DNA from 2 places in the Halomonas sp. E19 genome. Region 1 is predicted to be linked to the other one. Evidence: predicted binding sites of a transcription regulator. Region 1 holds the regulator's gene; the other holds the start of a gene.
The links. The regulator PhoB, encoded in region 1, activates phosphate uptake and scavenging genes when phosphate is short. The targets are predictions, from matches to a motif close to TGTCATANNNNTGTCANA.
Positions count from the first base shown of each region.

Region 2: ACUDAL_RS03860 (Na/Pi symporter) is a predicted target of PhoB. The motif match lies at 3,065-3,082, and genes of this name have one in related genera.

Region 1 is NZ_JBNFWU010000001.1:3,194,053-3,208,900, forward strand. Features, by position in the region: gene phoU (phosphate signaling complex protein PhoU) at 1-557, shown strand, start outside; partial or broken gene cysZ (sulfate transporter CysZ) at 577-1,284, shown strand; partial or broken gene phoR (phosphate regulon sensor histidine kinase PhoR) at 1,311-2,659, opposite strand; gene phoB (phosphate regulon transcriptional regulator PhoB) at 2,661-3,350, opposite strand; partial or broken gene ubiA (4-hydroxybenzoate octaprenyltransferase) at 3,431-4,320, opposite strand; gene ACUDAL_RS16705 (chorismate--pyruvate lyase family protein) at 4,331-4,825, opposite strand; partial or broken gene ACUDAL_RS16710 (NAD(P)/FAD-dependent oxidoreductase) at 5,012-6,171, shown strand; gene ACUDAL_RS16715 (HU family DNA-binding protein) at 6,385-6,663, shown strand; gene ACUDAL_RS16720 (hypothetical protein) at 6,739-7,095, shown strand; gene ACUDAL_RS16725 (cyclodeaminase/cyclohydrolase family protein) at 7,153-7,770, shown strand; gene yccS (YccS family putative transporter) at 7,777-9,999, shown strand; partial or broken gene recG (ATP-dependent DNA helicase RecG) at 10,009-12,101, opposite strand; partial or broken gene ACUDAL_RS16740 (hydrogen peroxide-inducible genes activator) at 12,098-13,017, opposite strand; gene ACUDAL_RS16745 (NAD(P)H-binding protein) at 13,095-13,967, shown strand; gene ACUDAL_RS16750 (acyloxyacyl hydrolase) at 14,002-14,505, opposite strand; gene thpR (RNA 2',3'-cyclic phosphodiesterase) at 14,661-14,848, opposite strand, start outside.
Region 2 is NZ_JBNFWU010000001.1:714,532-729,379, forward strand. Features, by position in the region: gene ACUDAL_RS03830 (thymidine phosphorylase) at 1-14, shown strand, start outside; gene ACUDAL_RS03835 (hypothetical protein) at 1-520, shown strand, start outside; gene ACUDAL_RS03840 (ribose-phosphate diphosphokinase) at 520-1,422, shown strand; gene ACUDAL_RS03845 (hypothetical protein) at 1,577-1,927, shown strand; gene ACUDAL_RS03850 (hypothetical protein) at 1,974-2,510, shown strand; gene ACUDAL_RS03855 (nucleoside deaminase) at 2,613-2,984, shown strand; gene ACUDAL_RS03860 (Na/Pi symporter) at 3,165-4,373, shown strand; gene ACUDAL_RS03865 (phosphate signaling complex PhoU family protein) at 4,398-5,075, shown strand; gene ACUDAL_RS03870 (complex I NDUFA9 subunit family protein) at 5,228-6,130, opposite strand; gene ACUDAL_RS03875 (Lrp/AsnC family transcriptional regulator) at 6,167-6,709, opposite strand; gene ACUDAL_RS03880 (hypothetical protein) at 6,900-7,724, shown strand; gene ACUDAL_RS03885 (putative bifunctional diguanylate cyclase/phosphodiesterase) at 7,664-8,632, shown strand; gene ACUDAL_RS03890 (SUF system Fe-S cluster assembly regulator) at 8,937-9,401, shown strand; partial or broken gene sufB (Fe-S cluster assembly protein SufB) at 9,470-10,911, shown strand; gene sufC (Fe-S cluster assembly ATPase SufC) at 11,110-11,862, shown strand; partial or broken gene sufD (Fe-S cluster assembly protein SufD) at 11,859-13,227, shown strand; gene ACUDAL_RS03910 (aminotransferase class V-fold PLP-dependent enzyme) at 13,243-14,502, shown strand; gene sufT (putative Fe-S cluster assembly protein SufT) at 14,505-14,848, shown strand, end outside.

The sequences.
Region 1 (14,848 bases):
GCGACCGCGACCGCGAGGTCAACGCCATGCAGCTCAAGATCGACGACGAGTGCACCCGGGTGCTGGCCCGCCGCCAGCCGGCGGCCTCCGACCTGCGCCTGGTGCTGGCGGTGATCCGCGCCACCGCCGACCTGGAGCGGATCGGCGACGAGGCCAGCAAGATTGCACGCAACGCCCTGAGCCTGACCGAAGGCGGCGGCAGCGTACGCGGCCTGGTCGAGGTGCGCCACATCAGCGAGCACGTGCGGCGCATGCTGCGCGATGCGCTGACCGCCTTCGCCCGCTTCGATACCGAGCTGGCGCTGCAGGTGGTGCGCGAGGACGAGTCGGTCGACGATGAGTACAGCAGCGCCATGCGCTCGCTGATGACTTTCATGATGGAGGACAGCCGCGCCATCGGCCCGGTGCTCAGCGTGATGTGGGTACTGCGCGCGCTGGAGCGGGTCGGCGACCACGCCGACAACCTGGCCGAATATGTCATCTACCTGGTGAAGGGGCTCGACATTCGCCATATGGACCCGGGCCAGCTCGACGCCGGCGCCCTGGCCCGCAAGTAAGCCGCCCAAGGGAGAGCCGATGCAAGCACAGACCGCCCTGCTGCGCGGCGTGAAGCTGGTCTACCGCCGCGGCCTGCGCCGCTACGTCTACGCGCCGATTGCCATCAACCTGAGCGTCTACGCGGCCATGCTCTACTACGTGGTCACCCGCTTCGGCGACTGGCTGGCGGCCTGGCTGGCGCTGGTGCCGGCTTGGCTGGTCTGGCTCGAATGGCTGCTCTGGCCGCTGTTCGTGGTCAGCCTGGTGCTGATCGTGTTCTTCACCTTCTCGCTGGTGACCCACCTGATCGCCGCGCCCTTCTACGGCTTTCTGGCCGCCAAGGTGGAGGTCGAGGCCACCGGCCGCCCGCCGCTGGACGACCGTGGCCTGGCGCGTACCGCGGTGGACGCGCTGGGCCGCGAGCTGGTCAAGCTGGGCTACATCCTGCCGCGCATGCTGGCGCTGTTCGCGCTCAGCTGGGTACCGGGCCTCAATGTCCTCGCCCCCTTGCTGTGGGCGCTGTTCTCGGCCTGGATCATGGCCATCACCTACCTCGACTACCCGATGGACAACAACAAGGTGAGCTTTGCCGACATGCGCCGGCGGCTGGCGGCGCGCTCCTGGCAGACCCTTACCTTCGGCGGCTGGGTTACCCTGATTACCTGGCTGCCGCTGGCCAACCTCTTCCTGCTGCCGGGCGCGGTGGCCGGCGCGGTGCTAATGTGGGAAAGCCACTACCGCGGCCTGCCGAGCGAGGCGCTGAGCGGCGGCGCTCAGTCGGGCCGGGAGGGCGTGGCGGCGGGGCTGGGCGTGGTCGACGCAGCAGAGCCGGCGGTAACGGCGACCAGCCGTGCGGCGGGAAACACGCAGCGGAACAGGGCGCCCTGGCCGGGGTGCGACTCGATCTCGAGGCTGGCGTCGTGGCGCAGCAGCACGTGCTTGACGATGGCCAGCCCCAGGCCGGTGCCGCCGGTGGCGTTGCTGCGGCCCTTGTCGACCCGGTAGAAGCGCTCGGTGAGTCGCGGCAGGTGGATCGGGTCGATGCCTTCGCCGTTGTCCTCGACCTCGAGGCAGGCCCCTGGGGGTGCGGGCGCCAGCGCAGCTCGATGCGGCAGCCTTCGCCGGTATAGCGCACCGCGTTGAACAGCAGGTTGGACAGCGCGCTGTGGATCTCCTGCTCGCTGCCGAGCAGGCCCCGCGGCTCGCTGATCGAGAGCGTGATCCGCTGGCGCCCGGCCGACAGCGCTTCGCCGTCGCGCTGGATGCGCGCCAGCAGCTCGGGCATCGCCAGCGCCAGGTGATCCTCGCCGCCCTGGTCGATCTCCAGCCGCGACAGCAGCAGCAGGTCGTTGACCAGGTTCTGCATGCGCGCGGTCTGCTCCTGCATGCGGCCAAGCCCCTTGGCCAGGCGCGGCGGCAGCAGCTCGGCGGTGTCGGCGTAGGTTTCCAGGTAGCCGGCCAGTACGGTCAGCGGCGTCCGCAGCTCGTGGGAGACGTTGGCGACGAAGTCGCGGCGCATCTCCTCGAGGCGGTGCAGGCGGGTGATGTCGCGCGCCATCACCAGGCGCTCGTCGTCGCCGTACAGGGTGATCTGGAACTGCAGCACCCGACGCTCGTCCACCGGCGAGGTCAGCGTCAGCGGCTCCCGGTAGGCCCGGGCGTTGAAGTAGGCCACGAAGCGCGGGTCGCGGATCAGGTTGGTGATGTGCTGGCCGCGGTCGTGGGCGGGCTCCAGCCCCAGCATCGCCTCGGCGGCGCTGTTCCACCACTCAAGGTCGCCGTGGGGGTCGAGCATCACCACGCTGTCGCGCATCGCCTCGGAGGATTCCTGGATGCGCTTGAGGGTCGCCTGCAGGCGGCCCTGGGTGTGGCGCTGACCCTTCTGGTAGCGGTAGAGGCGATCGAACAGGTCGCCCCACAGGCCGGCGGCGGCGGGCGGTTCGTCGTGGGGGCGGCGGATCAGCCAGTTGCGCAGGGCGTGCAGCTGGCGCAGGTGGTAGGCCAGGCAGGCGGCCAGGCCCACCGCGAGCCCCAACCCCGGCGCCGAGAACAGCCAGCCGACCAGGCTGCCGGCGGCTCCCAGCAGGCCGATGCGCCAGACCTCCCGGCTCCAGGGGCGCACGTCAGCCCTTGTTGGAGAAGCGGTAGCCGGTGCCCCGCACAGTCTGGATCAGGTGCTGGTGGGCGTCGCCCAGGGCCTTGCGCAGGCGGCGGATGTGTACGTCCACGGTGCGCTCCTCGACGTAGACGTTACCGCCCCACACCTGGTCGAGCAGCTGGCTGCGGGTGTAGGCGCGCTCCTGGTGGGTCATGAAGAACTGCAGCAGACGGTACTCGGTGGGGCCCATCTCCAGCGCCTGGCCATGGGCGCTGACGCGATGGCTGACGGGGTCGAGCTGCAGGCCGTCGACCTCCACCGGCTCCTCGACGCCGCGCGGCGTGGTGCGCCGCAGCACCGCCTTGAGCCGGGCCACCAGCTCGCGGGGCGAGAACGGCTTGGTGATGTAGTCGTCGGCGCCGGCTTCCAGGCCGAGGATCTTGTTGTCCTCTTCGCTCTTGGCGGTCAGCAGGATGATCGGCAGCTCGCGGGTGGCTTCCTCGCGCTTGAGCCGGCGCGCCAGCTCGATGCCGCTGGTGCCGGGCATCATCCAGTCGAGCAGCAGCAGGTCAGGCTGATGGTCGATGATCATGGCGTGGGCGCTCTGGGCGTTGGCCGCTTCCAGCACGCGGTAGTCTGCCATCTCCAGCGCGACGGCGATCATCTCTCGGATCGGCGCCTCGTCATCGACGATCAAAACGGTCTTGGCAGTCATCCCGTTGCCTCATGTTGCGTGACGTTCGATGACGATATCACCACGTTATCATGACAGTAGGATGACATGGCCGCCAGCGCTCAGCCCAGTTCGGGCCACAGGCTCAGCGCGATCCCGGCGAACAGCAAGAGCCCCGACCAGTGGTTGTTGAGAAAGGCCTGGAAGCAGCGCTCGCGCTCGCGCGTCCTGATCAGGAACTGCTGGTGCACGAAGGTAGCCGCCATGCCTGCCAGGCCCAGCCAGTAGAACAGGCCAAGCCCCAGGCGCACCCCGGCCCAGCCCAGCAGGCCCAGCGTCACCAGCTGCAGCAGGCCGATCATGGCCCGGTCGGCGCGGCCGAACAGCACCGCAGTGGACTTGATGCCGATCTTCAGGTCGTCGTCGCGGTCGACCATGGCGTATTGGGTATCGTAGGCCACCGTCCAGGCCACGTTGGCGGCGAACAGCAGCCACGCTTCGAAGGGCACCTGGCCGAGCACGGCGCCGAAGGCCATGGGAATCGCCCATGAGAAGGCGGCACCCAGGAACAACTGCGGCAGGTGGGTGTAGCGCTTCATGAAGGGATAGATGAAGGCCAGGGCCACGCCCACCAGCGACAGCAGCACGGTGAACAGGTTGGTGAACAGCACCAGCACGAAGGCGGCGGCGACCAGGGCGGCGAACAGCAGCTTGGCCTCGCGCTCGCTGATGCGCCCGGTGGCCAGGGGCGGTTTCGCGTGCGCTTGACGTGGCCGTCGAAGTGGCGGTCGGCGTAGTCGTTCACCACGCAGCCGGCCGCACGCATCAGGTAGACCCCGGCGACGAAGATCAGCAGCAGGTGGCGCTCGGGCAGGCCTTCGGCGGCCACCCACAGCGCCCATAGTGTCGGCCACATCAGCAGCCAGGTACCGATGGGGCGATCCAGCCGCATCAGCTGCAGGAAGTCGGGCAAGCGGGCCAGGCCGCTGGGGTGGAGCAACGAGCGATCCATCGAGTCCTCCTTATGCAATGACGTTTATCCTAGCGTGCGGGAAGGCCGAGTTCCTCCGCCATCGCGTCGAGGAAGAACTCCTGCACCAGCACTGCAAAGCGGCCGTGGCGGAACACCGAACGCCGGCCCCAGGGGCCGTCCAGCGCATGGAAGGGGCGCTGGCGCGGGTGATCTCGATGGGGCTGCGCTCGAGGTCCGGCTGGCGGAACAGCCAGCTGCCCAGCGAGCGCTCGCCCAGCCGGTCGAGGCGCTGGCCGCGCAGCAGCGCCAGGGAGGCCACCGAGCGCGCCACCACCCAGGGGCGCTCGTCGAGGCACAGGGCGACCTCGCGGCGCCATGCCAGGCGGTCGCAGGGCAGGCCGAGGGCCTGGGCTTCGTCGGGCCGCGGCCGGTCGAGGCGCTGGTCGAGCAGGCGCACGCGAAAGCGACGCTCGGCGCCGGCCGCGATCAGGCGGGCGGTGAGCGAATCGCGCGAGGCTACCCACTGCCACCAGCCCGGGCTCATGGCAGGCCGGCTCGCCGCCAGCGGCCGCCAGATGGGGTAACGGTGTGCATGGCCTTGCTGCGCCGTGGGGGTCCGGCCACCGGCTCTCTCCGGGTCGACTGGGGGCGCATAGTGTAACATGCGGCCTTGCCACGATTCCTCGTGCAGGGCCGCATGTCGCGGTCCCGGCAACCGGCAGGGAGTCCCATGACCGCACCTCTGATCCTCATCGGCTCCGGCATGGCCGCCATCGGCCTGGCGCGCCAGCTGCGCGCCCTCGACCCCGAGCGTGCGCTGACCCTGATCACCGCCGACAGCGGCGACGAGTACGCCAAGCCGCTGCTCTCCACCGGCTTCGCCAAGCGCCTGCCGCCGTCGCGGCTGGCCGTGCGCTCGGCCCTGGCGCTGGCCGACCAGCTGGGGGCGGTGGTGCGCACCCACACCCGCGTCGAGGCCATCGACCCCCAGGCCCGCATCCTGCAGCTTGGCGCCGAGCGGCTGCCCTATGGCACGCTGGTGCTGGCCACCGGAGCCGCGCCCGCGGTGCCGTTCGCCGTGCCCGCTGCCGTCGCTGCTCGCGTGCACACCATCAACGACCTCGATGACTATCGGCGCTTCCATGCCGCCCTGGAGGCGCTGGGGCGGCCGGCCCGGGTCGCCATCATCGGCGCCGGCCTGGTGGGCTGCGAATTCGCCAATGACCTGCTCGTCGGTGGGCATGCGGTGAGCCTGGTGGCGCCAGAGCGCACGCCGCTGCCGCGGCTGCTGCCCGAGCCGCTGGGGCGTGCCCTGGGGAGCGCCTTCGCTGCGGCGGGCATGGCCCTGCGCCTGGGACGTGGCCTTGAGGCATTGGAGAGCGTTGGCGCCGATGTCGTCCTGCGGCTCGACGACGGCACTGGGCTTGAGGCGGACCTGGTGCTGGTGGCCACCGGGCTACGGCCGCGCACCGAGCTGGCGGCAGCGGCGGGGCTGGCGACCTTGCCGGCCGGCATTGTGGTCGACCACTACCTGGCCACCTCGTCGCCCGGCATCTTTGCCCTTGGCGATGCGGCCTGCGTGGCAGGGGTCAACGCCATGTACGTGCCACCGCTGCAGGCTAGCGCCAAGGCGCTGGCCCGTACCCTGGCCGGTACGCCCACCGCCGTGCACTACGCCGCCTGGCCGGTGGTAGTGAAAACCCCGCTGCTGCCGGTGGTGGCCTATCCGCCCGCCGAGGCACCGGCGCGCTGGCGCATCGAAGGGGAGGAGCCGACCTGGCCGCCTTCGCCGAAACCCAGGACGAGCGTTTGATCGGTTTTGCGTTGACAGGCGCCAGCGTGCGGCGGAAAGTTGAGCTGGCGCGAGCCGTGCCGCCGTTGCTAGGCTAGTCTCGTCGGCGCCGCGGGGCTTTCCCGCGGGCAAACTGACGAACACCTCGCTTGACGCTTTCCAGGAGCAGGGGCGATCTTCACACGCGGATCACCACACGCAAGGGAACGAGCTCTCCGGCAAAGCGGTGGGCGGTTTGCGATCCATTCGACGCGCTGATAACAACACCACGGCATCCATGCCGGCAACCAGCCAATACCAGGAGGGCTTTTATGCGCAAGCCAGAACTTGCAGCGGCCATCGCAGAACGGGCGGAACTTTCAAAGGACAAGGCCAGCCAGGTGCTGAACGTCATTCTCGACGAGATCACCGGCAGCGTGGCCCAGGGCCAGGACGTCTCGCTGATCGGCTTCGGTACCTTCACCGTGCGCGAGCGTGCCGCTCGCACCGGCAAGAACCCGCAGACCGGCCAGCCGCTGGCCATTCCCGCCAGCAAGACCGTGGCCTTCAAGCCGGGCAAGGGGCTCAAGGATGCCGTCGGCAAGGGCTGATGCCCGCCCGCGTGCCGTCACCCTGCGGCCTGCCCCGGCAGGCCGTCGCCCGCCTGCCTGTGAGTCGATCCCATCATGAAGCTGCGACTAATGCTCTGGCTGCTGGGCCTGCTGCTCAAGCGCGCCTCGCGCCGCAAGCCGCAATTTCGCCAGCAGCTGGCCGAGCTGCGACGCCTCGACTGGGGCATCGCCACCGAAGACCTGTCGGTCGCCCGCCACTACCGCATGTCGCCGCACGGCATCCGCAGCGGCGCGGGGCTGCCGGTCGACCTCGACCTGGAGCTGCGCTTCGAGGATGAAGCCACCGCCTTGGCGGTGCTGCGCAAGCCGACCCAGCGGGCCTTCCTTGACGGTATGATGGCCGGCAAGGTGCGCCTGGTCGGTGACTCGGGTGATCTCAACAAGCTGCAAAAGCTGCTCAAGCACCTCTGATGGCGTGCCGTGCGTCTGCTCACCGCGCCCTGCCCGCCTTCCGGGCGGATTCCTGCCATGGCATCCCAGCCGGAATCGACCATGTCGTCCCATGACAGCGTGTGGCAAGCCTCGCTCGAGGACTTCTGCCACGCCATCGAGGCGCGCTCCATGCCGGGCTGCGGCGCGGCGGCAGCGGTGAGTGCCGGGATCGGGCTGGCGCTGGTGCTCAAGGGGCTGCGGCTCGGCGAGGAAACGGCAGAGGCACCCGGGCGCAGCGCCCTGATCGCACGTGGCAATGCGCTGCGCCAGCGGCTTGCGCACCTGGCCGACGACGATATCGCCGGCTTCGAGGCCTACCTGGCGGCGCAGCGGCTGCCCCACCGCACGCCTGGGCAGGCGCGGCAGCGAGACGAGGCGCGCCAGCAGGCGCTGCTGGCGGCCTGCCGCGTGCCGCTGCAGATCGCCCGCGGCTGCTGCGACGGCCTGGCGCTGGGCAGCGAGGCGCTGGCGCATACCGCGGCGGCGCTGCAAAGCGACACCCGCGCCGGGCTGCAGCTGCTGGCTGCCGCCTTCGATGCGGTGCTGGTGGGCCTCGACGACAACCTCCCGGGTCTGGCGGACTCTCAGCAGCGCGCCGACCTCGCCGAAGAGCGCGACCGCCTGCGACAAGAGGCCGAGCGCCGACGACCCTGACCTCCTATGCCTCCTTCACTCTCGCTTTCGCTGCGGCGCCTGTGGACGCTGGACAAGTTCGCCTACAGCCTGCGGGTCTTCCTCGCCTTCAGCGGTGCGCTGTTGCTGAGCTGGTCGCTGGCCGACTTCGCCCTGGTGCTGCCGCTATTCCTCGGCATCATCGCCAGCGCCCTGTCGGAGACCGACGACAGCTGGCAGGGCCGCCTGCAGGCGCTGGCGGTCACCCTGGTCTGTTTTGCCGTGGCGTCGTTTGCGGTGCGCTGGCTGTTCCCCTGGCCCTGGCTGTTCGCGCTGATGCTGGGGCTGTCGACGTTCGTGCTGGTGATGCTGGGGGCGGTAGGGCAGCGCTACGCCACCATCGCCTCCGGCACGCTGATCCTGGCGATCTATACCATGATCAACATCGAGCAGCAGGGCGGCGGCGCGCACGACAGCTGGGCCCAGACCCTGCTGCTGCTGTCGGGCGCCGCCTGGTACGGGGTGATCTCGGTGGTGTGGTGCGCGCTATTCTCGCGCCAGCCGGTCAAGCAGAGCATGGCCCTGCTCTATCGCGAACTGGGCCGCTACCTGATCCTCAAGTCGGCGCTGTTCGAACCGCTGCGCGGGCTCAACCTGGAGGCGCGCCGGCTGGCGCTGGCGCGACAGAACGGCCGCGTGGTGGAGGCCATGAACCAGGCCAAGGAGATGATCTTCCGCCGCCTCGAGGGCCAGCGCGGCAATCGCCAGCTCAATCGCTACCTGCGCGTGTACTTCATCGCCCAGGATATCCACGAGCGGGCCAGCTCGTCGCACTACCCCTATGCGCAGCTGACCGAGGCTTTCTTCCACCACGATGTGCTGTTCCGCTGCCAGCGCCTGCTCGACCAGCAGGGCCAGGCCTGCCGGCGGCTGGGCAAGGCACTGCTGCTCAATCGACCTTTCGAGCATGCCCAGAGCGAACAGGCGCTGGCCGATCTGCGTGCCTCCATCGCTCACCTCAAGGCCATGCGCAACCCGGCCTGGCGCGAGCTGATGCCGCCGCTGGGCGGCCTGGCCGACAATCTCGCCACCTTGGAACAGCAGCTGGCCCAGGCCCACAATCCCGACGTCGACGACGGGTTGGGCGATCCCAGCCTGTTCAATCGTTCGCCGGTGACCCTCAAGGAGGCCTGGGAGCGCATCCGCCTCAACCTGACGGTGGGCTCGCCCACCTTCCGCCACGCGGTACGCCTGCCGCTGGCGCTGCTGGCGGGCTACGCGCTGCTGCAGCTGATCCAGCCGAGCCAGGGCTTCTGGATTCTGCTGACCACGCTGTTCGTCTGCCGCCCCAACTTCGCCGCCACGCGCCGCTTTCTGACCCAGCGCATCCTCGGTACCGTGCTCGGCCTGGTGGCAGGCTGGGCGCTGATCAGCCTGTTCCCCGGCATGCTGACCCAGACGCTGATCGCCGTGATGGCCGGGGTGACCTTCTTTGCCAGCCGCGAGAAGCACTACGTGCTGGCCACCGCCGCCATCACCCTGATGGCGCTGAGCAGCTTCAACCAGGTCGGGCATGGCTTCGATCTGATCTGGCCGCGGCTGTTCGATACCCTGATCGGCGCGCTGATCGCGGGGGTGGCGGTGTTCTTCATCCTGCCCGACTGGCAGGGGCGGCGGCTGCATCGCCAGGCGGCCGCCACGCTGGAAGCCAGCTGCCATTACCTCGACGAGATTCTGCGCCAGTATGAGAGCGGCAAGCAGGACGACCTCGCCTACCGCCTGGCGCGGCGCAACGCGCATAACGCCGATGCCGCGCTGTCGAGTCTGCTGGCCAACGTGCTGCAGGAACCCGAGCCCTACCGTCGTCACGTGGCCGATGATGGCTTCCGCTTCCTGGTGCTGTCGCACACCCTGCTGGGCTATCTCTCGGCGCTGGGGGCGCACCGCCAGCGGCTGGGCGAGGAGGCCGACGATACCCGGCTGCTGCCGGTGGCACGTGGCATCGTGGCGTACCTGCAGCAGCTGGCGGCAGGTCTGGCCCGGCGCGAGATGAGCGACGGGCTGGCCGAGCAGCGCGAGGCGCTGATGGCGGCGCTGGAACAGGCGACCCAGGCCTTTGCCAGCGATGCGGCGGACGACGGCTACCACCCGCTGCACATGCCGCTGCTGCTGATCGTGCGCCAGCTGGCGCCGCTGACCGAGGCCGCGCAGCGCCTCAGCGTGCGGCGCCAGCGCGGCGACGGGCCCGCTGCGCTGGCGGCCACCGGCTAGCCGGGCGGGCTACACCTGACCGTAGCGCCCCGCCTCCTCACCCAGCCAGCGGCGGATCAGCGGTGCGCTGGCCTGCGGGTGGCTGGCCAGCAGCGCTTCGGCTAGCGGTGGGATGCGTTCCAGCAGGTCGGCGTCGCGCTCCAGGTCGGCGATCTTCATCTGCGCCAGGCCCGTCTGGCGGGTGCCGAGCACCTCGCCCGGCCCGCGCAGCTCGAGGTCCTTCTCGGCGATGCGAAAGCCGTCGGTGGAGTCGCGCATCACCGCCAGGCGCTCCCGCGAGTGGGCCGACAGCGGCCCGTGGTAAAGCAGCACGCAGAAGCTCTCGGTGGCGCCGCGCCCGACCCGGCCGCGCAGCTGGTGCAGCTGGGAGAGCCCCAGCCGCTCAGGGTTCTCGATGATCATCAGGCTGGCGTTGGGCACGTCGACGCCGACCTCGATCACCGTGGTGGCCACCAGCAGGTCGAGCTCGCCGTGCTTGAAGGCGTCCATCACCGCCGCCTTCTCGGTCGGCTTCATGCGCCCGTGGACCAGGCCGATGGCCAGCTCCGGCAGCGCCTCGGTGAGCTCGTCGCGGGTCGCCTCGGCGGCCTGGCACTGCAGCGCGTCCGACTCCTCGATCAGGGTACACACCCAGTAGGCCTGGCGCCCCTCGGCGCAGGCGTGGCGGATGCGCGCCACCACCTCGGGGCGACGCTCGTCGGGCACCACCACCGTTTTCACCGGCGTGCGTCCGGGCGGCAGCTCGTCGATGACCGAGACGTCGAGGTCGGCGTAGGCGCTCATGGCCAGGGTGCGCGGGATCGGCGTGGCGGTCATCACCAGCTGGTGCGGCGTGAGCCCGCCCGCTTCGCCTTTCTCGCGCAGCGCCAGGCGCTGGTGCACGCCGAAGCGGTGCTGCTCGTCGATGATCGCCAGGCCCAGGCGCTGGAAATGCACGTCGCCCTGGAACAGCGCATGGGTGCCTACCACCATGCGCGCGCGGCCGTCGAGGATGGCGGCCTTGGCATCGAGCCGCGCCTTGCCCTTGAGCTTGCCGGCCAGCCACGCCACCTCGATGCCCAGCGGCGCGAACCAGGCCTTGAACGTCTGGTAGTGCTGTTCGGCGAGGATCTCGGTGGGGGCCATCATCGCCGCCTGGCAGTCGCCGGCGAGGGCCGATAGCGCGGCCATCGCCGCCACCACCGTCTTGCCCGAGCCAACGTCGCCCTGCACCAGCCGCAGCATGGGCACCTCGCGGGCCAGGTCCGCCCCGATCTCGTCGAGCACGCGGCGCTGGGCGGCGGTCAGCGAGAACGGCAGCTGGGTCAGGAAGCGCGCCTGCAGGCTGCGTCCGGAGGGCAGCGCCGGTGCACCATCCTGCTGAATCTTCAGGCGTACTTGGCGCAGGCTGAGATGGTGCGCCAGCAGCTCCTCCAGCGCCAGGCGGCGGCTGGCCGGGTGCCGGCCGCTGGCCAGCAGCGTCGGGTCGGCGTCGGGCGGCGGCTGGTGCAGCACGTGCAGGGCCTGGTGCAGCTCGGGCAGCTCGAAGCGCTGGCGCAGCGCCGGGGAATCCAGTCGGGCAGCGCATCGGGGCTGGCCTCGAGCCGCGCCAGGGCCTGTTCGATCAACGGCCGCAGGCGCGCCTGGTGCAGCCCTTCGGTGGTGGGGTAGATCGGCGTCAGGTGGTCCTCCACCGGCGGGGCGTCGGCGCTCAGCAGCCGATACTCGGGATGATAGATCTCGAGCCCCGTGGCCCCGGCGCGGGCTTCGCCGAAGCAGCGCACCCGGGCGCCGGGGCGGAACTGCTGCTGCTGGGCCGGGGAGAAGTGGAAGAAGCGCAGGCTGAGGATGCCCGAGCCGTCGCGCAGGCGCACCAGCAGGCTGCGGCGTCGGCCCTTCACCACGTCGCTGGCCGAGACCTCACCCTCCACCACCGCTTCGTGGCCGGCGCGCAGGGTGCCGATCGGCGTGATGCGGGTGCGGTCCTGATAGCGCAGCGGCAGGTGGAAGAGCAGGTCGGCTACCTGCGCGATGCCGAGCCGGGTCAGCTTCAGCGCGACCGCCTCGCCCACGCCCTTGAGCTCGCTGACCGGCGCCTCCAGCGCGTTGGCGTTGGCGCTCATGCCGGTTCGGGCAGCTCCACGTGGCACTCGGCGATGGCGTTGGTCACCGCATCGATCGCCTTGGGCCGCGGGAAGCTGGCGCGCCAGGCGATGGCTACGGTGCGTGATGGTGCCGGGGACGCGAAGGGGCGGCTGACGAGCATGCCGCTTTCGTAGTGGCCGGTGCCGATGGCGGAATGGGGCAGGATGGTGATGCCGAGGCGCGAGGCCACCATGTGGCGGATCGTCTCCAGCGAGCCGCCCTCGGCGGTCAGGGTATTGTTCGGGCTGTTGAGCTGATGGCTGATGGCCGGGCAGGCCTCGAGGATCTGGTCGCGGAAGCAGTGGCCTTCACCGAGCAGCAGCAGGCGCTCCTTAAGCAGATCCTCCTTCTCGATGCAGTCACGCTGGGCCCAGGTATGGTCGGCTGGCATCAGCACCTCGAACTCCTCCTCGTAGAGGGCCTTGGTGACCACGTCGGTCTCGGTGAAGGGCAGCGCAATGAGGATGGCGTCGAGCTCGCCGGTCCTCAGCTTGCGCCGCAGGTTGGCGGTGAAGCCTTCTTCGATGTAGAGCGGCATCTGCGGTGCGCTGCGCGTGAGTGCCGGGATCAGGTGCGGAAAGAGGTAGGGGCCGATGGTGTAGATGGCGCCGATACGCAGGGGCTGGCCAGCTGATCCTTGCCGGCATTGGCCAGTTCCTTGATCATGCTGCTCTGTTCAAGCACGCGCTGGGCCTGCTCCACGATCTTCTCGCCAAGAGGGGTGATCTGCACGGTCGACTTGGAGCGCTCGAACAGGGCCACGCCGAGCTCTTCCTCGAGTTTCTTGACGGCCACCGACAGGGTCGGCTGAGAGACGAAGCAGCGTTCGGCGGCACGGCCGAAGTGACGTTCCTGCGCCAAGGTTACGATGTAGCGAAGTTCTGTTAGAGTCATGTCTGGTGCCCCTTGGGCATCCTCTCGGACGATAGATGACTTTCAATAGGGACTTTTTATCAGGGGGCGAGAGAAAGGTGAAGAAAACCACACTGATTCTGGGCTGCGGTGACATCGGCATGGTGCTGGGTCGCGAGCTGCTGGCCGCCGGCCATCAGGTGATCGGTGCCCGCCGCAACGTGGCGGCGCTGAAGGGTACGGGCATCAAGCCGCTGCCGCTGGACCTGAGCGACGAAGAGGCGCTTGCCGCGCTGCCGGATGCGGACTACGTGGTCTACATCCTCAGTGCCGACCGCTTCGACGAAGCCTCCTATCGCGCCGCCTACGCCGACGGCCTGAAGGCGGTGCTGCGTACCTACGAGGCGCGCGCCAAGGCGCCCCGGCGCATCCTGTTCGTGTCGTCCACCAGCGTGTACGGCCAGAAGGACGGCGAGCAGGTCAACGAGACCAGCCCGGCCGACGCCAAGGGCTTTTCCGGCAAGGTGCTGCGCGAGGGCGAAAGCGCGCTGTTCAAGAGCCCGCTGACCGGCACCGCGGTGCGCTTCTCGGGCATCTACGGCCCGGGGCGCGACCGGCTGATTCGCCAGGTGCTCGAGGGCCGGATCGCGCCCAAGACGCCGCCGATGTACTCCAACCGCATCCATCGCGACGACTGTGCCGGCGTGCTGGCACACCTGATCGCGTTGTGCGAGGCCGGTAAGCCGGTCGATGAACTCTATCTGGCCAGCGACTGCGCGCCGGAGCCGCTCTACGACGTCATGGCGTGGATGGCGAAGCAGCTCAAGGTCGAGCCGACGGAGGTGATCCAGGCGCCGCTGCGCAAGCGCTCCAGCAAGCGCTGTGACAACACCCGCCTGTGCGAGACGGGCTACGCGTTCCGCTTCCCCAGCTATCGCGAGGGCTATGCCCAGGTGATGCAGGAGGGCGGCTTCCTGGCCGAACCGGTTTAATCGCACGGCGCCTGCCGTGCGATCAGCGACAGCCTCACAGCGCCCAACGATAGCCGAGAGATAAGGTCTCGAAGCCGTTGTTGGGCGACTTGATGCCGCCGTTGGAATAGTGGGTGACGCTCAGCGCGAGCTCACCCGGCCCCAACGCCGTACCCAGCGCCAGCCGGTCCTGAAACTGGAAGGCGCTGCCGAGTTCGGTCGCCTCATGGCGCGTATGCAGAAACAGCGCCGCACCTATCCCGCCTTCCACGAATAGACGGCGAGTCTTGCCGAAGCGCCAGCGCAGTGCCGGTGTGACCAGCAGGGCGACGTTGTGACGCTCCTTCTGCCCCTCGAGCAGCAGCAGGCCGCCGCCCAGGCGCACGCCGAGCCGGGAAGGCAGGCGCTCCCAGTGCAACATGCGGTCGAGCTCGATGCGTGCCGTGGCGGTGGACTCGCTGGTGATGCCGCCCGCCACGTAGAGGTTCGCCAGGCTCGCCTGGCTGGCGGCCATGGCCAGACAGGCCAGCAGGCCGGCGGCAATCTTGTGTCGAATCACTGGGCTCTCCTTACGATACTGCCTTTGCGGCCGGCGCCGTCGGCCGGTGTGGCGTCATGCCTCGTGCTCGCCCGGTGAAGCGGCCAGGATTCGATAGCGCGCACCCCGGGCATCGCGGATCGAATGGATCAGCGTTACCTGATTATAGGCCCAGCTCAGCTCCGTGCGGGGCAGGGGGCAAGATCTAAGGAGTCGGCGCGGCGCAGCAGCGTCACGTGCGGGATGAAGCGCGCCGGGCGCGACCCCAGGCCCTGTGCTTCAAGGGTGCTCCACAGCCTGGCGTGCAGCGCGGCCAGGGCCGGGCTCGGCCCGCCAACCCAGACGATGCCGGGCTGGCGGAAGT
Region 2 (14,848 bases), 2.5 Mb from region 1:
GGCCCGCGACGTGATGCGCGTACTGAGCCTGCATCCCGAGGCACCGATGGACCTGCGCCAGAAGTCGCTGCGCCTGGCGGGGCGCATGCTGGAGTTCGACCCCGACATTCGCGGCGGCGATGGTTTCGGCATCGCCCGCGAGATTCTCGACTCGGGGCGTGCGCTGGAGAAGATGCAGGCCATCATCCGTGCCCAGGGTGAAAAACCCTTCGACCTCGATAACCTCGACCTGGCCCCCCATCGTTTCGATGTGCTGGCCCCTGAGGATGGCGTGGTGACTGCCATCGACAACCTGCGCATGGCGCGTATCGCACGGCTGGCAGGAGCCCCCAAAGCCAGAAATGCCGGGGTGGAGCTGTTTGCCCAGCTCGGCGACACGGTAGTGAAGGGACAGCCGTTGTATCGCGTTTATGCCGCCTTCCGCAGTGAGTGCGGTTTTGCGCTGCAAAGCAGCGAGCGCGACAGCGGTTACCGCATCGGATCGCAACACCAGCTTACGCGAATGAACCTGGAGTTTTGATGACAGCCGGACTGCTCTATTTTCCCGAGGAGGCCGCACCGGCCTGCCGATTGGCTGAGGCGGCGGGCCTTGCCGCGCATGGTGTCGTTCGCCATCGCTTTCCCGACGAGGAGCTGTGCCTGACTTTGCCGTTTGCCAAGGCGGGGGACTGGCCTCGGACTGTGGTGATCTATCGAAGTCTGGACCGCCCCAACGACAAGTTGGTCGAGCTGATGCTGCTGGCACGCCATGCGCGCGAGCAGGGCGTCGAACGGCTGGTGCTGGTGGCGCCCTATCTTGCCTACATGCGTCAGGACAAGGCGTTTCACCCCGGCGAGCTGGTGAGTCAGCGTCTGGTCGGCGGCTTCCTGGCCGAGCTGTTCGAAGCGCTGATCACCGTCGACCCTCACCTGCATCGCGTCGAACGGCTGGATCAGGCGGTGCCGCTGCGCCAGGCCGTAGCGCTCTCCGGCGCTCCGCAACTGGGCGAGATGGTGGCGCGCCGCGGTGGCAAGACGCTGCTGCTGGGGCCTGATGCAGAATCGGCGCAGTGGGTGAAGAGTGCCGCGCGCGTGGCGGGGCTGGAATATGGCGTGTGCAGCAAGCAGCGTCATGGTGATCATGAGGTCGAGATCCGCCTGCCGGCACTGCCCTTTGCTGGGCGTCGTGTCGTGCTGCTGGACGATGTCGCCAGCACCGGCCACACCCTGATCCAGGCGGCAAAAGCGCTGCTGGCCGCCGGGGTGGAGCGCGTGGATGTTGCCGTGACGCATGCGCTCTTTGCCGGCGATGCCTTCGACGCGCTTCGCCGGGCTGGCATCAAGGAGGTCTGGAGCACGGACGCCATCGCTCACCAGAGCAATGTCGTCTTCCTGGCGCCGCTGCTGGCCGGGGCGCTGGATCAAGTGCTGGCGGCGGGCTGACCGAGCCCAGGGTAGCTACTCGAGCCCAGGGTGCTGTCATGGCACGCCGCCTCTAGGCTGGCCGCGGCGTTGCCAGCCTGCGACAGGCAGGTGGTTCCATGGTTGGTTTAGCGCTGCCAGCGATCTCAGCGAGGGCCGTGCCGGGCAGGTCGGTGTGGAAGCCGATATCGAAGCCTTGCTTGGCAAGCTGTGGCTTCCAGTACTCTTCCGTGGCCATGGTTTCGGCTGCCTCGGCGCTGGGGGCGAGGAACAGGCCTCCGCCGAGATGAATGTCATGTCCACGGGGATGAATGGCGTACACATCGACGAGAAAGGGTTCCATGGCGCTCACTTTGGCTATTGGGACAGGCTCATCATACTGTGGGTGTGCTGCGTCGATGAGCCTTTGTCGATTCCCATTCATCAATGGGTATGTGGCTACGGCATGGGCTCGCGAAAGTGCTTGGCAGCCGGTCGACAAGGCATCGAAGCGGTCGGGCTAGCCAGCGGCCACGCAAAAGCGTAAAAAGCCAGCGAGATACCCCTTCGGTCGATACAGGAACCGTACCGCCATGACGCGACGTACTATCGCTATCTTCGGGCTGACCATGGGGCTGCTGGTGGGCTGCGGTGGCCGCACGCCCGAACCTTCGTCCCCAGCGCAACAGCCCGTGGCTCAAGCCGGTGAGCCGGCCCTTGCGCCCCGTCAGGGCGAGAGCCGCGCCGAAGACCGCTTCTGGGTCCCCCGTCACTTCCATTCCGTGCAGGATGAAGCTCATTACCACGTTAGCCGCCTGGCCGACCGAGATTTCGTCGACGTCTATGGGGGCGACGAGCACCCGCGGGTCTGGTACATCGCCGCCGAGCGCCTCGGACAGATCGGTGAGCCTGCCGTACCCTTGCTGTATGGATTGATCGACAGCCGCGATGACTACGAGCTGATGCTGGTGCTCTACGCGCTGCAGCTCGCCACCCAGGATCCTGCGTTGATGGCCCAGACGGCGGGCGACTACGTGCGCCTGGCAAGCGTGCTTGACCCCCAGGCCAATGCGCAGAATCGCCAGATTGCGCTGGCCTGGTGGGAGCGTCACGGCTGGCGCTGGCAGTGAGGAGCCGGTCCTGGCCTGGCTGCGCAGAAGCGGGCACTTTTGCTAAGGTCTCTGCAGGATTCGACAGTCGAAAGGAAGCGGAGCGCAAAGATGGACTCATTCATGCAAGCAGCCCTGGACGAAGCACGCCAGGGCCTCGCGGAAGGCGGCGTGCCCATCGGCTCGGTGCTGGTACACCAGGGCCGCATCCTGGGGCGTGGACACAACCGTCGGGTCCAGGCGGGCAGCACCGTCCTGCATGGCGAGATGGACGCCCTGGAAAATGCAGGGCGCCTGCCGGCGGCGATCTACCGTGAATGCACGCTCTACACCACCCTTTCGCCCTGCGCCATGTGCAGCGGCGCCATCCTGCTCTACGGCATACCGCGCGTGGTGGTGGGGAAAACCAGACCTTCCTCGGAGAAGAAGCGCTGCTCGCCTCGCGGGGCGTGGCCGTGGAGGTGCTACAGCTGCCTGACTGTGTCGAACTTATGACACGCTTCATCGAGGCCTCGCCAGAGCTGTGGAACGAAGATATCGGCCACTAGCCTGGGCGTACGCGTGTCGGCAGCGGTTGTCATGAAACTGTCATCTTGGCCCGTTACCGTGCGCGCAGTGCCACCAGAACGTCACGCTTCCGTCATCCAGTACGTGTAACCTGAAAACGGGCCGCCCATGTCCAAGACCGAGAGATCCGACGGCCAATCGAGCCGTGCCGCCTTATCCCGAGAACCGGTACGCGAGGTGCCTGCCTGGCTACGTAGCATCTATGCCGGGCTCTGCCTCTACCTGTTCCTGGCGGCCCTGAACGTGCTGGGTGCCGGCCTTGGCACATTTGGCCGTGCCAGCGATTTTTTGGCCCAGCTCTTCGCCTATGGCGAGAACCCCTTCATCGCCCTGCTGGCCGGCGTGCTGGTCACCATGATCGTGCAGAGCTCGTCCTTCACCTCGGCGCTGATCGTGACATTGGTCGCCAGCGGCGAGATGACCCTGGGCACCGCCGTGTTCGCCATCATGGGAGCCAACATCGGCACCGCGGTCACGGGAGTGATCGTGGCATTGGCGAACATGCGGATCCGGCGCAACTTCCGGCGCTCGTTTACCGCGGCGCTGATGCACGACTTCTTCAATATCCTCACCGTACTGATCGTGTTCCCGCTGGAATTCATCAGCGGCCTGTTTCACGAGGCCGGGCGGGGCATGTTCACCCGCCTGGCGGGCTGGCTGGCCGAGCTGATCGGCCTGGAGGAGGTGGCGCGTCCGAATAGCCCCGTCAAGGTGATCACGGCGCCGGTGGTGGACGCGGCCAATGCGATCGGCAGCGCCCTGACACCCACGGCGGCCTCCCAGGGGCTGCTGGTGGCCGCCCTGGGACTGCTGCTGATGTTCATTGCCCTGGGCTTCATGGTGCAGAACCTGCGGGGTGCCCTGCTGCGCCACATGGATGGCCTGTTCCGCACCTATTTCTTCCGCAGCGACCTGCGCGCCTACGGGGTGGGGTTGGTTTCCACCGTGCTGGTGCAGTCCAGCACCATCACCAGCAGCCTGATGGTGCCGCTGGCCGGGGCCGGCGTGGTGCGTCTGCGGCGGGTGCTGCCGTTCATGATGGGGGCCAACTTGGGCACCACCGTGACCAGCGTGCTGGCGGCTACCGCCAACCCGGTGGCAGCGGCGATGACGGTGGCGCTGTTTCATGTCATCTTCAACGTGACCGGCACGCTGGTCTGGTATCCGCTGCGCTATGTGCCGCTCAAGGTGGCAACCTGGTACGGCAAGCTCGCCGCCCGCCAGACGCGCTATGCCTTCATCTTCCTGATCGGCGTGTTCCTGGTGATACCGCTGCTCGGGATCGGTACCGTCGAACTGTTTACCAGCCTGCGCTGAGCGCGGCTTTCAGGAGCTTTCTCCATGTTTCGTCAGCTTTACAGCGCCCTGACTTCGGAAAATACCATCAACATGGCTTTCGAGGATCTGACCCAGATGCTCGGGCACGGCGCCTGGATGTTCGACCGCGCCAACGAAGTGCTGCACAGCACGGTGGCAGCCGACGAGGTGCGCCAGCCGCTCTATGAGCGGGACCGGGCGATCAACGAACTGGAACGCTCCATACGACGCAAGGTGCTGCGCCACCTGACGGTGAATCCGGGGCACGACGTGGCCATTTGCCTGGCTCTCATGAGCGTGGCTAAAGACGCCGAGCGCATCGGTGATTACTGCAAGAACGTGTTCGAGGTCGGGCACTTCTACAGCGAAGGCTTCCATGTGCCCAAGTACCAGGATCCGCTGAACGCCATGGCGGCGCAGATGACCGGCATGTTCGGCATGGTGATCAAGGCCACGAGCGACTCTGACGAGCGCCAGGCGCGCCAGGCGTTGACCAAGGCGGTAGAGATCCGTGCCCACTGCGACAGGCTCATCCAGGAGCTCTTCCGTGACGAGGCCAAGATCGAGTTTCACGAGGCCGTGGCTTACTCGTTGCTGGCACGCCACTACAAGCGTGTGGCCGCCCACCTGGCCAACATCGCTACCGCGGTGCTGGGCAAGTTGGAAGACCTCGACTTCTATTCCGACGACGAAGAACTCTGACCCTCCTGCCGCTCGCCGCTCTGGCGAGCGGCTCCTTGCGCTGCGGGAAGCGAAGCCAGAGCTCTCCCAGGTAGCAGCAGCTTCCAGCAAATCCTTACTATTTACACCCGGCAAAGCTCGGCGCAGCTGCGCCAGGTCGTTGGCAGGCGCGTTCAGCGGCAAGGCAGGCAGTCGGGCAGGCTCTCGCGCAGCGAGCGGGGAGTGATGCCGAGATCAGCCAGGGTGCCCAGGCTTGGGTCGACGACATTGTGCTGGCGCATCAGCGCCAGCTGGTCGCGGGTCAGGGGCGGGCTGGGCAACCAGCTGCCGAGCAAGGCGGCCAGCTGCCACAAGTGAAACGGGATCGGCACCATGCGCGGGTCACGCTCCAGGTGGGCGGCGATCAGACCGAGAATGTCGCGGTAGCGCAGCACGTCGGCGCCGCCGAGTTCGAACAGGCGACGCTGGGTCGTGGTGGCGTTGAGCAGCCGATGGCAGGCGCGTGCCACGTCCCGCACATGTACCGGCTGCAGCAGCGTTTCCCCCTTGCCAAACAACGGCAGCACCCGGTGCCGGGTCAGTCTTTCCAGGGTGAAGAGAAAGCGGTCGTGAGGGCCGAACATCACGCTCGGCCGCAGGATCACGGCTTTGGGGAAGGCCTCGATGACGGCGACTTCGCCGCGCCCGCGCGCACGAATATAGGGCGAGCGGGAGGCCGGGTCGGCGCCGATGCCCGAGAGCTGGATCAGGGTGGTGATACCTTGGCGATGCGCCAGGCGTGCCAGCTGGGCTGCCGCTTCCACGTGCAGGTGCTCGAAGCGCAGTTGGCGGCTCTCGGTATAGAGGCTCACCGCGTTAACTACTCCCGCTGCCCCATGCAGGGCCTGGCGGGTGTCCGATTCACTGCAAATGTCGGCTTCGACCAGGCTCAGCGGATCGTCTGGCTCGGCCCAGTTCGGCCAGGTGGGGCGGCGTGCCACAATGCGCACCGCACAGCCAGCCTCCACGAGCTCGAGCACGATCTGGCTCCCGAGAAACCCGGTGCCGCCAAAAACTGTGACAGGGCCAGAGGCCATGGTTCCCTTTCCCTCCGCTGTTCGATAAGCACGGTATCAGGGTCGGGTGGAGGTGTCATGAGGCAGTGGCAGGGTGCCGTTCTCTTTCACTGCGCGAATCGCGAAGCTGCTTTCCACACTGCTCACCATGCCCAGCTTCTTGAGCTGGCGCAGCCAGTGCTCGTAGCCGTGCAGGTCGGTGGCCAGGACATGCAACTGATAATCGCACTCCCCTGACATGGCATGGCAGTCGATCACTTCTGCCATGGCCTGCATGGCCGCTTCAAAGGCTTCCGTTCCGTCATGCTGGCAATGGTCGAGCCGAACCCGCACGTAGGCAGTGATCGCAAGCCCCAGTCGTTCCCGGTCCAGCTCGGCGCGATAGCGGGTGATCAGGCTCGCCTGCTCAAGCCGGCGTATGCGGCGGGCGCAGGGGGACGGGGAGAGATTCACCCGCTCGGCCAGTTCTGCCGTGGTAAGGCGGGCATCCTGTTGCAGGGCTTCCAGCAGCAGGTGATCGATACGATCGAGCTTGAGGTTGCGCATGGGTGCCTCGTCAATGTGGCAATCGGTGACTTCCTGACGGATGACGCTAACCATCAAGCCAAGTTTGGCGAATCCCTGCCGTACCTGCCAGTGGCTGCCACGCCTCGATGCATCCATGCCAGCTGGCAGCCATGGAACACCGAGGTTGGCAGGCTGCGTTGAAACGGGAGTGCGCAAAAGATTGCAATGCTGCATACACTTTTAACCTAAGAGATACCCCGAGCACTTGACATCGGAGCGCTTCATGGGAGGCGTCGCGAAGGATATTCTTTCCTGGCAGGAGCTGCGGTCGCAGTGGCAGGCCTTTCCTGGCATTGTGCGGCATGGCGGTCGTGTGCTGGTGCTGGCGCTGTTGCTGGGCCTTGGCATGCTGATCGTGTATGCCACGGGCGGCACGCGTTTCGCCTATCCCTACCTGATGCTGATTCCCGTGCTGCTGGCCGGGGTCTGGTATCTTCTCTTTGGTGCCTTGGCGACGGCCCTGGTCGCCGGTCTGCTAATGGCCGCCATGCCCCTCACGGTGGCAACCGGCGAGGCACAAACTACTCTCAACTGGCTGGTACGCCTGGGGCTGTATCTGCTTATCGGCGGTTTTGCCGGAGCGCTCTTCTCCCAGCTGCGCAAGATTCACCTCGCCAGTGAGCATGCCGCACGCACCGACCTCAGTACCCGCCTTCCCAACGAAGTGGCGCTGGAAGACGACCTGAGCCGCCACCTGAACGAACCCCCCATCCCGTCGTCGGGTGACATCGGCCTGATTCTGGTGCGAGTGGATGACATGAACGACATCCTCGAGGCCCTGGGCGCCGATGCCTCGAGGGCGCTCATCTTGGCCCTGCATGCGCGCTTCGCCGGCCTGGCGCCGGCGCTAGTCGGCTGCTATCGGGTGAGCAGGGCAGAGCTGATGCTGCTCTTTCGGTGCGAGGATGTCGCCGACCTCGAGCGGCGGGCAAGCCAGGTGATCGAGCTTGGCGAAGAGAACCTGGAAGTGCTGGGCGTGCCCTGCGCGTGCAGCTCATCGCCGGCAGCAGCCTGCAGCAGGGCGATGGCGACACACCCGAAAGCCTGATCCGCGAGGCGCGCACCGCGCTGCTGGCTGCGTCGGAAAAGCATCGCCCTTATTGCCACTACCAGCCGGCCTTGGCCAGACGTAACGTGCAGAACATCAAGCTGATCGCAAGGGTGCGCGAGGGCCTGCAGCATGGGGAATTCGAACTGCACTACCAGCCCAAGCTGCGCCTCAGCGACGGCTCGGTATGCGGTTGTGAGGGGCTCATTCGCTGGCGTGACCGGCATGGTTCGCTGCTTGCCCCGGGCATGTTCATGCCCAAGGTCGAGACCACAACCCTGATTGCCCCGGTAACACGCTTCGTGGTGAGCGAAGCCTGCCGGTTCATCACGCGTTTCGAAAAGCGTGTCAGCGTGAACTTTTCCGTACGCAACCTGATGGACGAGCGGCTCCTAGTCGAGGTGGGGCGTTTGATCGAACAAGCCGGTATTGCGCCCTCGCTGCTGGAAATCGAGATCACCGAGAGTGCCTTCATGCATGATCTTGTCTCCGCCAGCAAGGCGCTTGAGCGGCTGCGCGGGTTGGGTGTGCAGGTTAGCATCGATGATTTTGGCACTGGCTTCGCCTCCTTCGAATACCTACGCCACCTGCCCATTACCGGGCTCAAGGTGGATCGCGCCTTCATTCGCGGCATGGAGCAAGATCCCAGAGCGCAGAAACTCGTTGCCTGCCTGATCGACGTAGGGCATGCCCTGGGCCTGGAAGTGACGGCAGAAGGGGTCGAGACCGACCGCCAGCATGGCATCCTGCGCGGGCTGCAATGCGACCAGGCGCAGGGCTACCTTTATACTCGGGCGCTGCCGGCGGTGGAGCTGCTCGCCTGGCATCGCCACCATGCCCAGCTTGAGGCAAGCCGTGACGCCTGGTGGGCAGATCCCTGTATCGACAGCCTGCTGCCGCCTCGCTGACCTCTCTTGAAACACACTCCTTCTATCGTGCGCTTCGTCTCTTGCGCTTTCTCCCTTGCGTACTTGCGCATGATGCGTGGGCCGCTGGCCTGCAACCGTGGCCTGTCAACAACGGGGGAATGGTAACTGATAAAAATGAGAATGATTGCTTTTATTGATGATAACGGCAGCGAACGTGTCGCCATCTGGGTCCTTCTCTTGTCGACTCCTACGGTGGGCTTCACATCGAAACCATACAGGACTAAAATGGTCCCAAATGGAGCGCGGGCGTTTGCCCTTGCACCGTGACCATCAGGAGTCAGGCATGCTCAAGCTTTCCAGGCTGACCGACTATGCCGCCGTGATTCTGGCGCAGATCGCCCGGCATCCCGACCAGCCCCATGCGGCGGCGGAGCTGGCCGAGACCGTACAGCTACCGCACCCTACGGTCAGCAAGACGCTCAAGATGTTGGTCAAGGCCGGGCTGCTGGAATCACGACGAGGCGCCCAGGGTGGCTACTCCCTGGCGCGCCCCGCGTCGAGGATCACAGCTATCGACATTATCACCGCCATTGAGGGGCCGGTAGCGATGACCGAATGCAGCCATGCCGAAGGTGACTGCGACCTGCTCGCCACCTGCGGCGTCTCCGACAACTGGCAGCGTGTGTCGCTAGCCGTACGCACCCTGCTCGACAGCGTGACCCTGGCCCACCTGGCCGATGCCACGCCGATCAAGCTGCCGGTGCAGCTGCCCATACAGAGCGTGAGCCTGGCCGCCGATACGGCCTAGCCATAACACCGCATTTATTACCCGAGGCGAGTGCGCTCGCCGACCCAACCGCCCGGGAGGGAGAGACCATGGCAAGTGAGGAAATGGAACAGCTGGTTCGCCGCGAATACAAAGAAGGATTCGTGACGGATATCGAGAGCGACACGCTGCCGCCCGGCCTCGACGAGGACACTATCGCCTTCATCTCGAAGAAGAAGGGCGAGCCTGAGTGGATGCTCGAGTGGCGCCTCAAGGCCTACCATCAGTGGCTGAAGATGACGCCGCCCTCCTGGGCGCATCTGGACTATCCGCCCATCGACTACCAGGCGATCTCCTATTTCAGCGCGCCGAAGCGCCCGGAAGACCGCCCGCAGAGCCTCGACGAGGTCGACCCCAAGCTGCTGGAAACCTATGAAAAGCTGGGTATTCCGCTGCACGAGCGGGCGGCCCTGGCCGGGGTGGCGGTGGATGCGGTGTTCGACTCCGTGTCGGTGACCACCACCTTCAAGGAAAAGCTCTACGAGGCGGGGGTGATCTTCTGCTCGATCTCCGAGGCGATCCGCGACTACCCGGAGCTGATCAAGCAGTACCTGGGTACCGTGGTGCCGGTGGCCGACAACTACTTTGCTGCGCTCAACTCTGCGGTGTTCACCGACGGCTCCTTCGTTTTCGTGCCCAAGGGCGTGACCTGCCCGATGGAGCTCTCCACCTATTTCCGTATCAACGCCGCCAACACCGGCCAGTTCGAGCGCACCCTGATCATCTGCGAGGAGGGCGCCCAGGTCTCGTACCTGGAAGGCTGCACCGCGCCAATGCGCGACGAGAACCAGCTTCACGCTGCAGTGGTCGAGCTGGTGGCGCTGGATGACGCCTACATCAAGTACTCCACGGTGCAGAACTGGTACCCCGGTGACGAGGACGGCAAGGGCGGCATCTACAACTTCGTCACCAAGCGCGGCGACTGCCGCGGCGACCGTTCGCGCATCAGCTGGACCCAGGTCGAGACCGGCTCCGCCATCACCTGGAAATATCCCTCTTGCGTGCTGCGCGGCCGCGATAGCATCGGCGAGTTCTACTCCGTAGCGGTGACCAATGGCCGCCAGCAGGCCGATACCGGCACCAAGATGATTCACATTGGCGAGGGGTCGCGCTCCTACATCGTCTCCAAGGGCATCTCCGCCGGGCGCAGCAACCAGTCCTACCGTGGGCTGGTCAAGATCGGCCCGCGAGCCAAGGGGCGCGCAACTTCACCCAGTGCGACTCGCTGCTGATCGGTGACCAGTGCGGCGCGCATACCTTCCCTTACCAGGAGATCGGCAACAGCACCGCCACCATCGAGCACGAGGCGACCACCTCGAAGATCGGCGAGGATCAGCTGTTCTACTGCCAGAGCCGCGGCATTTCCGAGGAAGACGCGGTGAGCATGATCGTCAACGGCTTCTGCAAGGACGTGTTCCAGGAGCTGCCGATGGAGTTTGCCGTCGAAGCCGAGGCGCTCCTCAACGTGACCCTGGAAGGCGCCGTCGGTTAACGCTGTTTTCAAGTGGCCGGTGAGATGAGCGCCGGGGACAAGGCGAAGCGAGGGGCTTTTGGCCACCGCGCCCTTGCGAGCCTTGGCGCCGGAGTCGCTCATCCAGATTAAGCGCGTGGCATGTCCATGCGGCTTAATAACGAATCCATTTGTGCAAGTCGCCGCGGCGGCTCGCCAGAATCGAAAAGGTACTCAACGATGCTCGAAGTCAAGGATCTGCACGTCAAGGTGGAAGGCAAGGAAATCCTCAAGGGTCTCAGCCTGACCATCAACGCCGGGGAAGTGCACGCCATCATGGGCCCCAATGGGGCCGGCAAGTCGACTCTGTCGGCGGTGATCGCAGGCAAGGAGGGCTATGAGGTCACCTCTGGCTCGGTCACCTTCGAGGGGCGCGATGTGCTGGAGATGGAGATCGAGGAGCGCGCCCAGGCGGGTCTGCTGCTGGGCTTCCAGTACCCGGTGGAGATCCCCGGCGTAAAGAACATCTACCTGCTCAAGGCGGCGCTCAACGCCCAGCGTGAAGCTCGCGGGGAAGGCGAAATTCCCGCGCCGGAGTTCCTCAAGCTGGTCAAGGAGAAGCTGGCGCAGATGAAGATGGATGCCAGCTTTCTGCAGCGCGCCGTCAACGAGGGCTTCTCCGGCGGCGAGAAGAAGCGCAACGAGATCCTGCAGATGCTGGTGCTGCAGCCCCGGCTGGCCATGCTCGACGAGATCGACTCCGGACTCGACATCGACGCCCTCAAGGTGGTGGCCGACGGGGTCAACAGCCTGCGTGATACCAGCCGCGCCATCCTGTTGGTGACCCACTACCAGCGCCTGCTCGACTACATCGTGCCCGACTACGTGCATGTGCTGGTCGATGGCCGCATTGCCAAGAGCGGTGATGCCGAGCTGGCCAAGGAGCTGGAGTCCCGCGGCTATGACTGGGTCGTGGAGGAGTCTGCTGCATGAGCGATGTCCAGAGTGAAGTGACCTCCTTCCTGGCGTGCCTCGAGGCGCGCAGCGCCCAGCGCCGCGAAACCCAGGGGCTGAGCCAACCTGGATCGCCGCGCGGCGCCAGGCCGGCGCGGCCCGCTTCGAGGCGCTCGGTTTTCCCACCCGCCGCGACGAGGCGTGGAAGTACACCGATGTGCGCGCTATCGCCCGGGGCGATTTCGCGCTGAGCGACAGCGCCGAGTTCTCGCAGGCCTCGGCGGCGGCGCTGACGCTGCCCATCGAGGCGCACCGGCTGACCTTTATCGACGGCGTGTTCTCGGCCGCGCTCTCCGACCTGGGCGAGCTGCCCGGCGGGGTGGCAGTGCTGCCGCTGTCGCAGGCGCTGGCCGAAAACCATGAAGCCGTGGGCGGCCCTCTGGGTCGGCTCACCGGCGTCGACTTCTCGCCATTTTCGGCGCTCAATACCGCCTTCATGGAGGAGGGCGCCGTGGTGCGCTTGGCGCCGGGCAGCGTAGTGGAGAAACCGATCCTGCTGCAGTTCCTGTCCCGGGCCAACGCCGCACCGGTGATGAGTCATCCGCGCATCCTGGTCGAAGCCGGTGCGCGCAGCCAAGCCACGCTGATCGAGCATCATGTCGGCGAGAGCGAAGCGGCCAACTTCACCAATCTGGTGGCCGAGCTGATGCTCGACCGTGGGGCGATGCTGACCCACTACAAGCTGCAGGAGGCGCCGCTGAGCGACCTGCACGTGGCCAGCATCCATGTGGAGCAGGGGCGCGACAGCCGCTACACCTCGTTCAACCTGAACCTGGGCGGCGGGCTGGTGCGCAACGACCTGATCAGCGAGCTCAACGGTGAGGGGCCGAGGCCAACTTTTACGGACTGTTCTACGGCCAGGGTCGCCAGCACATCGACAACCATACGGTTGCCAACCACAACGCCCCGCGTACCTATTCCAACGAGAACTACAAGGGTATTCTCGACGACCGCGCCCGCGGCGTGTTCAACGGCAAGGTGGTGGTCAAGCGCGACAGTCAGAAAATCGAGGGCTTCCAGAGCAACGCCAACCTGCTGCTTTCCGACCGCGCCGAGATTGACGCCAAGCCGGAGCTCGAGATCTACGCCGACGACGTCAAGTGCTCCCACGGCACCACCACCGGGCAGCTCGACGAGGAGGCGGTCTACGCCCTGCGCACCCGCGGCATCGACGAGCAGACTGCGCGTGGCTTGCTGACCCTGGCCTTCGCCGGCGAAGTGCTCGACCGCGTGGCGCTGGATGCCGTAGCCGAGCGCGTGGAGCTGGCGGTGGCGGGTAAGCTGCCGGAACGCTTCAACCTGGCCGGGCTGGTGGAAGCCGCCCTGGCCCTGCACGACGCCTAAGCGAGGAGAGCGCGAATGCACCATCTGGCCTCCGAGCAACCGCTCAGCGCGCCGGCCTTTGACGTGGCCGGGATTCGCGCTCAGTTCCCGATTCTCGAGCGGCAGGTCCACGGCCGGCCGCTGATCTACCTCGACAATGCCGCCACCAGCCAGACCCCGCTGGCGGTGATTGACAGCTTCCGCGACTATTACAGCCGCTACAACGCCAACATCCATCGTGGCCTGCACACTCTGGCCGACGAAGCCACGGCGGCCTACGAAGCCACGCGCGAGACGGTGCGCGGCTTTCTGAATGCCGCCGACCGGCGCGAGATCATCTTCACCCGCGGCACCACCGAGGCGATCAACCTGGTGGCCAACAGTTGGGGTCGGGCCAACTTGAAGGCGGGCGACGAAGTGCTGGTGTCGCTGCTGGAGCACCACTCCAACATCGTGCCGTGGCAGCTGCTGTCCAGCCAGCTCGGCATTGTGGTCAAGGTGATTCCGGTGGATGAGCGCGGGGTGCTCGATCTCGACGCCTATCGTGCACTGTTCACGGAGCGCACCCGACTGGTGGCGGTCAATCATGTCTCCAACGCCTTCGGCACCATCAACCCGGTGCAGGAGATGGCCTCGATCGCCCACCGGCTGGGCGCATTGATTCTGGTCGACGGCGCCCAGGCCGCGCCGCACCAGGCGGTGGACGTGCGCGGAATCGACGCCGATTTCTATGCCTTCTCGGGGCACAAGGTGTATGGGCCCACTGGCGCCGGCGTGCTTTACGGCAAGGCCGAGCTGCTTGAAGCCATGCCTCCGTGGCAGGGCGGGGGCGAAATGATCAAAAGCGTCTCCTTCGACGTGCCGACCACCTTCGCCGACATCCCGCACAAATTCGAGGCGGGCACCCCGGCGATTGCCGAGGTGATCGCCTTGGGCGTGGCACTCGACTGGGTGCGCGGCGTGGGCCTGGACGCCATCGGTGCCTGGGAGGCCAGGCTGCTGGAGCGGGCCACCGCCGCAGTGTCGCGTATCGATGGGCTGCGCATTCTCGGCACCGCACCGGACAAGGCCGGCGTGCTCTCCTTCGTCGTCGACGGGGCGCACTCCCAGGACATCGCGCTGCTGATCGACCAGCTTGGCGTGGCGGTTCGTACCGGCAACCACTGCGCCCAGCCGCTGCTCGCGCACTTCGGCGTAACGGCGACCTGTCGCGCCTCGTTTGCCGCTTACAACACGCTGGAAGAGGTCGACGCCTTTGTCGATGCACTTGAGCGCGTGATCGGGATGGTGCGCTGACCATGGCGGCCATCGAACAGATAGCAACCCTGCACAAGGGCCAGACGCTGCCCCTGCAGCGTGACGTGGACGTGATCTCCATTCCCTTTGGCAAGACCATCACGCTGCCCGAGGACAGTGTGGTCAGCGTGATGCAGGCCAAGGGCAGTTCGGTGAGCGTCGGCTACGAAGGGCGTCTCTACCTGATCGAGGGCAGCAACCTCGATGCCCTGGGGCTGGAGCCGCTGCCGCGCCCCACCCTGCCCGAAGACGCCACCGAGGAGCAGATCGAACAATTCGTGTGGGATCAGCTGCGCACCTGCTTCGATCCGGAGATCCCGGTCAATATCGTCGACCTGGGCCTGGT